3 regions of the Marinomonas sp. IMCC 4694 genome follow, and region 1 is predicted to be linked to each of the others. Evidence: predicted binding sites of a transcription regulator. Region 1 holds the regulator's gene; each other region holds the start of a gene.
The links. Region 1 encodes LexA, which represses DNA repair genes until DNA is damaged. Its sites were predicted from a motif close to TACTGTNTANNTANACAGTA; they were not measured.

Region 1 (3,254 bases):
CATCTACAGTAGAGTACAATTGCCACAAACCTACGCATTGCTCAAGCCGACCAAGAATCACACCTAAAATGGGCTGCCAAGTTTCAGCCGTTTCTGGCGTTACCCCCATTCCTTCGTTTTGCTTGGTTTTTTTACATTCGTCTTGAATGCTTTCGATATTGTTGAAGAGTTTTTGATACGAAGTCTGCAAGCTGTAGGACAGCTGACGAAGTTCGTCTGGGATTAAACCAAATTCAAATCGGTGTTGATTATTTTCCCTATCCAGACCTAAACCCTGAATGTAAGGCGCGAGACCTTGTTGGGCGTATTGAATAAAATTCACAATACTTTGGATTTGCTGAGGAATTTTAAGTAACAACTGCCCTGTCAAGCTGACATCGTCAGTGAGTTCTTGTTTTAAATTAACCAAGTTTTTTTCTAACTGACGCAACCAAGTGATGCTTTGCTGCAAGCGGACGTCATGTCGAAAATGACCTATGGCTTTATCTGGTAGGTGATGACCTTCATCAAAGACATAAATGGTTTCTTTAGGCGGCGTAAGAATGGCACCCCCCCCCAGAGATAAGTCAGCCAATACTAAGTCATGGTTGGCAACAATGACATCGGCTACCTCAATTTCTGCTCGTGCTTTAAAAAATGGGCACGCGGAATAATTTGCACAATTGCGATTAGTACACTGCTGATGGTCGGTCGTTAAGCGTCGCCAGTCTTGGTCTCGTACAACACCCGCCCAATTGTCTTTATCGCCATCCCACTCCCCTTTTGACAAGGCTGCGTCCATTTCTTGATACAAGACAGTGTTTATATCCTCAGAACTTAAATGCTGCTCAAACAACCCAGCAAACATGTCGTCCATTGCTTGCTCTTCTGAGTTTAAAAAACCTTCTAGGTTGTTCAAACACAAATACCGTCCTCGCCCTTTAGCGAGTGTATACTTAAAGGTCAACTCCGTGTGCTCAAGAAGATCAGGCAATTCCTTATGTAAAATCTGCTCCTGCAACGCGACCGTAGCGGTCGAGATAATCAGTGTCAGTCCACGCGCTTTGGCGATAGGGATCGCGGCTAAACAATAAGACAACGTTTTCCCCGTCCCTGTCCCCGCTTCGATTACAGCAACGTGCTTTTCATCCAGTCGCTCACCTTCCGAACCTTGTTTGATGTTTCCCAAGGTGCGCGCAATCGCACCAATCATTTGGCGCTGCCCAGCCCTTGGTTTGTGTGACTTGGCATCCAATGACGCTCGGTATGCAAGTTGAATTTGTTTTTTTAGTTCGTCTGAAAGCATTTATATTATTGAGTATCGTTAAGAATGCTGTATATAATAACAGTTACTGTATAAACAACCAGATGCCCTATGATTAAATTAACGCAAAGACAATCTGACGTATTAGAAACCATTCGCGAATTTATTGGTGAAACAGGTTTTCCTCCCACAAGAGCTGAAATCGCACGTCGGCTTGGGTTTAAATCTCCCAATGCGGCCGAAGAGCATTTGAAAGCCTTATGCAAAAAGGGCGCAATAGAAATGCTGTCTGGTGCATCCCGTGGCATTCGCTTGGTGGATCGTGCCATTAATGAAGAAGCAAAAGAAGATCTCGGTCTGCCTGTTATCGGCAAGGTCGCTGCGGGTTTTCCTATTTTAGCTCAAGAAAACATTGCTTCCCACGTTAATATACCGGCTACGATGTTTTCCCCACAGGCGGATTATTTTTTATCGGTCTCAGGAACCAGCATGAAAGACATTGGCATCATGGAAGGTGACCTGTTGGCAGTCCATAAAACCACCAGCGTGCGCAATGGTCAAATTGTTGTGGCTCGTATTGGTGACGAAGTCACGGTGAAACGATTCGAACAGAACGGTCATATCGTCAGACTCATGCCAGAGAACGAAGCGTTTAATGATATTATTGTTGACCTTGAAACCGAGGACTTTGCCATTGAAGGGCTGTCAGTAGGAGTTATTCGCCAAGGCCATTAACCTTTCGCAACACATCCATAACATAATGTCATTTATACACACCCTACCCATTAAAAAGCGAAGTAATAACTTCGCTTTTTAATGTCGGTTTCGTGCACAGAGACTTGAGAACGTTGCAATCAATGCAGAATTTTAGGCCTTAACTCTTCTTCTACCGCGTCATATGCTTCATCAAAATCACCATCTTCTGAATACACAAAGTCAATACCAGCATGAAACATGTGTTTAGCCAGATCAAAATAACGATCCTTCAAATAAGAACGGGTATCATCGGAAATGGTTAACGTTGCCAAAGGCTCTGTTTCTTGACCCTCTTCACTGGCTGGACGTAACACAATATCACCATTATCCAACTCAACAATTTCCAGATAGGACTCTTTCATACTTAATACTCTGATGACTCTTCTCTAAAACGTAAAACCAACTCAACCAATTTAGCCAAGTAAAAACTTACCGACGCCCCTGCGTCACTCCCACGACCAATGATAGCATCAGACTGCACTACAGAAGACGGCGCCGAACGACATTCAAACTGTACCAGATACGCTTGATTGAGCTGATAAAACCATGATTCAGAACGCAATAACAAATCCGCTAGCTCAGCCAAAACCGGCACTACAATCTGCTTATTGGTGGTCTCAGCAAGCAATGTATTCACATCCAACGAGCTTGATAAGGAATAAGACGACGACACTTCTTTTAATAAGCCGTTAAGTGCACTTCTTAATTGAAATACCGCCGAGCTTTCTAAACCCGCATTTAACCACGCTTCATCGCTTGTTTTACCTTGCTGGATTAAGCGCCTAGCGGTATCGAGCTTTTGATTTGTTACACTCGCCAAACTCGCACTGCTCATTTTTTCTTACCTTCCTCAATCACCCACTTTGATCCAACATAAAAAGCCTTCCAACCCGTTGGCTTGCCTTCTTCTTCACTCATTACATATTGCTCTTTGGTTTTTCGGCTGTAACGAATAATAGCAGGGCGACCTTCTGCGTCTTTCTTTGGCGCTTTTTTAAAGAAATGGTACTTTGGATCGATTTGATCCATATAAGGCAGCAGCTCTTCAACCAAAGGCGCGCGCGTTTCACGCTTACGTGGAAACTGACTGGCCGCTAAAAATAAGCCCGTCGCACCATCTCTGAGAACATAATGGTCTTCTACTTTTTGACAAGCAAGATCCGGCATTGGAACAGGGTCCATTTTTGGTGGCGCAGCTTCACCGCTTTTCAGCAGTTTACGCGTGTTTTTGCACGCTTCATTGGTGCAGCCAAAA
Region 2 (3,254 bases), 870 kb from region 1:
TCGATAAAATCCCGCGTATCGCAACTGGGAATCAGTAACTCACCCGATGCAGAGTTGCTGTACTGCGGCTCGTTGTCCTTAAAGGGGCTGGTTCGTATAAACACGGTCAGCACTTTGGCTTGCTGCTGTTCTTTGCGAAGCTTCTCAGTGGCACGGGTTGCGTATTCGCATACGGCTTCACGTAACAATTCAAAGTGCGTCACTTTTACGCCAAATGAACGGCTACAGACGATTTGTTTCTTAATTGGCGGGATCTCTTCTAGTTCAATGCACGACTCACCATTGAGCTCTCTGACGGTTCTCTCTAAAACCACCGAAAACTGGTCTCTGATGGCTCTAGGTGAGGCATTGGCGAGGTCTAGGGCTGTGGTGATACCCAGAGCATTTAAACGCTTAGAAAGCCGTCTACCAACGCCCCAAACATCATCAACCGGGACTAATGCGAGCAATCGACGTTGCCGATCTGGATTGGTCAGGTCTACAACGCCCTGAGTGTCTGGATACTTTTTGGCGGCATGGTTTGCCAGTTTGGCGAGTGTTTTTGTCGGTGCAATGCCGACACAGACGGTGATCCCAATCCAGTGGCCTATGCGCTCTCGCACTTGTTGTCCGAACTCGACAAGAGATATGGCAGACTCTATACCGGTTAAATCTAAAAACGCTTCGTCAATGGAGTAAACCTCTACTCGTGGTGCCATTTCCTCCAAAGTGCGCATCACTCGACTGCTCAAATCTGCGTAAAGCGCATAGTTGGACGAAAATGCCCAAATGCCATGGCGCTGCATTTCAGATTTGATTTGAAAGACGGGTACACCCATTTTAATACCGAGTAACTTAGCTTCACGCGAGCGTGCAACCACGCAGCCGTCGTTATTGGACAGCACCACAACCGGCGTATCTTTTAAATCAGGACGAAACAGCTTCTCACAACTGGCGTAAAAGTTGTTGCAGTCCACCAAGGCAAATATAGGCATGGGACAGTCACGACTTGCGGCGCATGTTTCGCACCACATTGGTGACCACACCAAATATCTCTAACTCTGTCCCTTCGGGAATATGGATGGGTTCATACGCCCGGTTTCTTGGGATCAGCTTGACGCACGGCCTCAGTTGAAGCTCCTTTACCGTGAGTTCACCATGGATACCCGCGATCACAATGTCACCGTGTTCGGCTTGGACAGAGCGATCAACCACCAAAATATCATCTGGGTGAATCCCGGCATCAATCATTGAATCACCTTCAACACGCACAAAGAACGTTGCAGCCGGTCGCTTGATGCACAGCTCGTTGAGGTCGAGCGTTTGCTCAACATAATCCTGCGCTGGGGAGGGAAAACCAGCAGAAACACGTTCCATGAACAATGGAATACGAAGGCGCTTGGCTTTGATGAAGGCAAGTGCGCCGCTACGGCCTATCAGCGAGACACTCATGACGAACCTCGAAAAATCACAATTGATACTGTTTGTTTATACAGTATCTAATGCTATGTTGATTTCTACAAGTAAAATTGTAGATAAAACTGGTGTTGTCCGAGTAAGACGTTGTGTTTTATGTGATTTATTTTTTGTAGTGAAAAGCTTGATGTGGGGATTGCTCGCCCTCGTCAAAGCCTGCAAGGCTTGGACAATACTGCTTCTGTTACTGATCTTGTTTCTGTTACTGATCCTGTTACTGCTACTGGTTAACGCATGGGTCAAGTAACCGTCAGACAAGGCTTGTTGAACCCTTTGCAAAGGGTTTAAAAACAGTTAGTAAAAATCTGCTTCGTATTGAATTTACTGGCTTAAAGCGAAGTCAGGAGCACCATTAAAATGCTCAGTCGAACTCGGTTCAAGCCTTTTGCAACCGTTTGAAAAGGGGTTTGCTAAGCCATACGTAAAGGGTATCGGTAAGGGTTACCTAAAGGGTTTAGCTAAGGCTTTCTGAAAGGCTTAGCCAAAGCCTTCATACATGGGTTCACCCAGTAGAAAGATTAAAAAAACGCTGAGGTATCCAAGGTGCATTTTGTACAAACGCGTTTATAAACGAACAGGGCACAATGAAATAACTCAAAGCGAACAATAGAATTGAAGAGGAACCATCAATGACAAGAGCCCCTGCGCCATTTCCGCTAGAGCGCCTCGCGGATATCCCAGAAAGACCAGAAAATTTTAGATTACTGGAGCGCATTCCATTAACGCGTGAGCCGCAGACTTGGCCACTTGAACTTTCTCCTATGGTCGGTGATGAACAGCCAATGGTGCTGCTCGATACAGAGACAACCGGACTGTCTTCCGATGATGAGTCCATTATTGAGCTTGGTATGGTTAAGGTGCTTTACAGCCCCTCTGCTCAGCGGATTGTGTCGATTGTTGATGTGATCAGCCTGTATGAAGATCCCGGCAAGCCAATCCCCGAGCTGATTACCGAATTAACCGGTATCACTGATGAGATGGTGCAAGGCCAGCGCATTGATGATGCTCTGGTAGCGAGTTGGTTATCCGATGATCCGCTGGTGGTTGCACACAATGCGCAGTTTGATCGTCCTTTCTTTGAAAAGCGGTTTGCCGCATTGGGCCATCTATCTTGGGCCTGTTCAGCCAGTGGCATAGATTGGAAAGCACAGGGCTTTGAAAGTCGAAAGCTTGAGTACCTGCTGCTTCGCTTAGGTTGGTTCTATGAAGGACACCGAGCTGCAACCGATTGTTTGGCGATGGCCTGGTTGTTCTATTTGTTGCCCGAGTCCGTTGCAAACTTATTGTCAGAAGCAGACAGGCGTACTGTGCTAGTTCGTGCGTTTGGTGCGCCGTTTGATGTAAAGGACTATCTAAAAGAGCGTGGTTACCGCTGGCATGACGGTGTTAAAGGTGCCAACAAGCATTGGTGGCGCGAAATCAGCGAAGACGAGCTGCCGCAGGAACAAACTTACCTGGATGATTTGTACCATCGTGGCTCAGAACATGCCCACTATGACTACAAAGATGCCCGCAATCGATTTAAAGCTTTGTCATAGCCTCTTGCATATTTGAAAACCTCTGGAAAATGGAAAGTGAACTTACGTTATACCCAAACTACTTGGTGTTGCAGCTAGGCGGCAAGTGAGCGAATCCCCATGAGCATAGGTCTTCTATGTGATTGGGGTGAGCGAATGCAGGTAACACCGCTGCGGCTGCAAGTAGGAAGGGTATATAACCAACAAGAGGAATCTTTCCATGTACCAAGACACCTACATTGAATACTGGGGCGAAATCTTCGTCTCTGCCCGCATCATTGA
Region 3 (3,254 bases), 1.3 Mb from region 1:
CGAATACCAGATTCAAACGAGGGGTTAACGCTGGTCGTCAATGAAAACGCCTGCCCAAACGCCGTTAACGTCCCCGTCATATCACTCACAAGATCGACCAATACCAAGCCGCCGTCGCGCTCCGTAAAATCAATGACCGCTTGCGTCACCAACAAATCTAAATTTAATGTATTACTGTCTAAAGTGAGTGCAATATGGCGCTCGTTTTGTTGCTCAAGCTGCTTTACGACCTCTTGATTGACCTCCTCTTCACTAATTCGAAAGCTGTTGCAGCCCGCCAATACTATCGACAAGCCTAACAAAGCAAACGTACACACACTGCGACCAATTTTCATCACACATTCCTCTTCGCGGCCACATTGGCATCGCGTTTTTCATACCAGAAAGCCATAAAATCTTCAGTGACTTTTTGCTCTATGTCCACCGCTTCCTCCGTTGGGCAAAATAATGAAATAGTAAATACATTAAACCCCTCCGGTGTCGTGGTAATGCGTACGCGTGGTTCAGGCCCCGAAATACGAATATCCAAGCGCTTTTCGATCAAACTGTTGTAGCGAATCGCCACCTCATGGAAATGCTCAGAATACTGGTGAATTTTTGTTAAAATCTGTTCTTTAATTACAAACAAATTCACCTCATCGGTTTGCCGTGCAATAGAAAAAGTATGCGTCACATAACGGCGCATGTAATTCAAATTTTGCACCGTATGCAGCAGCAACACACTATTAGGCACGACCGTGGTACGCCCAGTATACGCATAGCTGCCGCCTTTCAAATCTACTTCAAACAAGGTCGTCGACAACCAATCGCTGTCGGTCACTTCGCCTTCATAATTGGCAATGCGTATCCAATCACCCACCTGATAGGGCCGCGTACTGGCGCGGTAAAACGCCCCCACAATACAGGCAATAAACTCCTTCGTGGCAATCACCAACGCCACCATAAACGCCGCAATCGAAATTGCAATGTTTTGTAATTCAGAAGACCAGATAAGCACTAACCCAACCACTAAAAGCAGATTAAATATGTTATCTACCGCGTTGATTCTTTGGCGCTTTTTATCATTTTCTGTCTTTTGATTAACGCGAATCACTCGTTTGGTATAACGCCGCACTAAATAAGACAAAAAAATCCAAGCGATCGTCAAAACGACTTCAACATGATCCATTAAAATGGATAAGTCTAACTGGGAAAAATCGACCGACATAAAACGCACATCCTTTAGTAAGGTCGCCACTTTAACAAAAAGTCACGCTGATCAACAAATAAAAGCACTAGACAAACCACAAAATAATACTGTACATTTATACAGTATTATTTATATCGAGGTGGATTATGCCTGTAATTATCAACTATGTTGTTGAACGTGATGGAATCGAAAAAATGACGTTTACTTCCAAAACCGACGCCGATGCCTACGACAAACTGTTAGACACAGCCGACGCCTTGTACGAGGTATTGGCTCAAAGTGACCTAGCAGGAGACCATAGCCAGAAAGAAGCACTGTCTATGTATTTAGCCCAACAAAAAGACGTGCTCTTGGATATTTTAAGCTCAAAAAAGAAAGCCACACCAAAAGCGAAAAAAACCAACACACAGCCAACACAATCAACGCTGGGCCTTAGTAAAAGCTCGCCAAAAAAAGCACTCGAAGATCTCATCATAGAGACCGATGAAGACGCCACCTACACAGAAACCGAAGATGACAGCAGCGCCGTATTTGATGACGAAATCACTGACTACATTGAAAGCGACGCCGCTTAACGTCGTTTCACTCACTGCCTCGCTTACAAGGACGTAAGTGGCGTAGTATCTCCAAAGTGAAGCGCAGCTAATACCCAAATACCCCTATTCACCAACTGCATTTATTTCCCTAACAATCTCGGCTTTCACATATACTTTACCCATGTAAACCTGTTTATTTATAGTTTGTTTGTTGTCGTTGATGATTGGAACCCAGCATGAAGCCTAACGCCCCCAAAAATACCGTTGATAAAAATATGTTGGGGGTATTTCGTTACAGCCGCCGAGCCCTTGAACTGGTGTGGCAAACGTCTCCGGCGCTCACTTTGGGCTTGGCATTCGCTACTCTGATTGCCGGCGTACTACCGGCCGCTATGGCCTACATAGGACAGTTGATCGTCGACGCCGTTCTGGCAGCAATGGAAAGCTACAAACAAGACCAAGTATTGCATTATCAAACCGCATTAAATTACGTCGTGCTAGAAGGTGTTTTAGTGTTAGTCATCGCGGCGGCTCAGCGTTCATTGACAGCGCAAAAAGCCATTTTACAAGGTTTACTCGGACAAAAAGTTAACCTAATGATCTTGGACAAAGCTCAAACCCTAAGTTTGTCCCATTTTGAAGATTCCGAGTTCTACGACAAACTGGTGCAAGCTCGACGAGAAGCGTCGAGCCGACCGCTGGCGCTGGTCAATAAAACCTTTGCCTTACTGCAAAATGCCCTTTCTTTATCGAGCTTTGCGGTCTTGCTGTGGCACTTTTCACCATGGGCCTTACTGTTGCTGATCTGTGGCGCGCTTCCTGCATTTATTGCCGAAGCCAAATTCTCTGGTGATGCGTTTTTGATGTTCCGCTGGCGCTCTCCAGAAGTGCGCCAACAAAACTACTTAGAAACCTTATTGGCCCGTGAAGACAACATAAAGGAAGTGCGACTTTACCAACTCGGCGAGCGTTTTTTACAACGCTACACTGACATTTTTTTAACCCTCTTCAAAGAAAGTAAACGCTTAATCTTACGCCGTGAAAGCTGGGGCTTCGCGCTCGGTGTCATCAGCACCTTAGTGTTTTATGGCGCCTACGCTTGGATCGTCAGCGACACGATTATAGGCGCCATCACATTGGGCCAAATGACCATGTACCTGTTGCTGTTTAGACAGGGACAAAGCGCCGTATCAGCCTCACTGACCGCCATCAGCGGCATGTACGAAGACAACCTATATTTATCGAATCTGTACGATTATTTAGAGCAGGAAACTTCACCGTCTACCGGTGGCTTACTCGTCGGCCCCAACGCCCACGACGGCATTCGTTTTGAAAACGTGACGTTTCACTATCCTGGCACCACAAAACCCGCTTTATCCAATATCAATTTGCATATCCGACTTGGTCGCAGCGTGGCGATTGTCGGCGAAAACGGCTCAGGAAAAACCACCCTCATCAAGCTATTAACGCGACTGTACAACCCTACTGAAGGGCGAATTTTACTCGACGGACTGGACTTGCTCGAATGG

Region 2: a site for LexA is predicted at 1,458-1,477, ahead of umuD (translesion error-prone DNA polymerase V autoproteolytic subunit). Genes of this name have one in related genera too.
Region 3: a site for LexA is predicted at 1,295-1,314, ahead of FXV75_RS13070 (YebG family protein). Genes of this name have one in related genera too.

The regions. Positions count from the first base shown of each region.
Region 1 covers NZ_VSRV01000001.1:1,559,112-1,562,365, reverse strand. Annotated here, with positions in the region: gene dinG (ATP-dependent DNA helicase DinG) at 1-1,285, opposite strand, end outside; gene lexA (transcriptional repressor LexA) at 1,355-1,978, shown strand; gene FXV75_RS07125 (hypothetical protein) at 2,098-2,361, opposite strand; gene FXV75_RS07120 (DUF6586 family protein) at 2,364-2,834, opposite strand; gene topA (type I DNA topoisomerase) at 2,831-3,254, opposite strand, start outside.
Region 2 covers NZ_VSRV01000001.1:692,142-695,395, forward strand. Annotated here, with positions in the region: gene umuC (translesion error-prone DNA polymerase V subunit UmuC) at 1-974, opposite strand, end outside; gene umuD (translesion error-prone DNA polymerase V autoproteolytic subunit) at 982-1,431, opposite strand; gene FXV75_RS03170 (3'-5' exonuclease) at 2,085-2,993, shown strand; gene FXV75_RS03175 (hypothetical protein) at 3,193-3,254, shown strand, end outside.
Region 3 covers NZ_VSRV01000001.1:2,865,064-2,868,317, forward strand. Annotated here, with positions in the region: gene FXV75_RS13060 (DUF1439 domain-containing protein) at 1-335, opposite strand, end outside; gene FXV75_RS13065 (mechanosensitive ion channel family protein) at 335-1,207, opposite strand; gene FXV75_RS13070 (YebG family protein) at 1,336-1,764, shown strand; gene FXV75_RS13075 (ABC transporter ATP-binding protein) at 1,962-3,254, shown strand, end outside.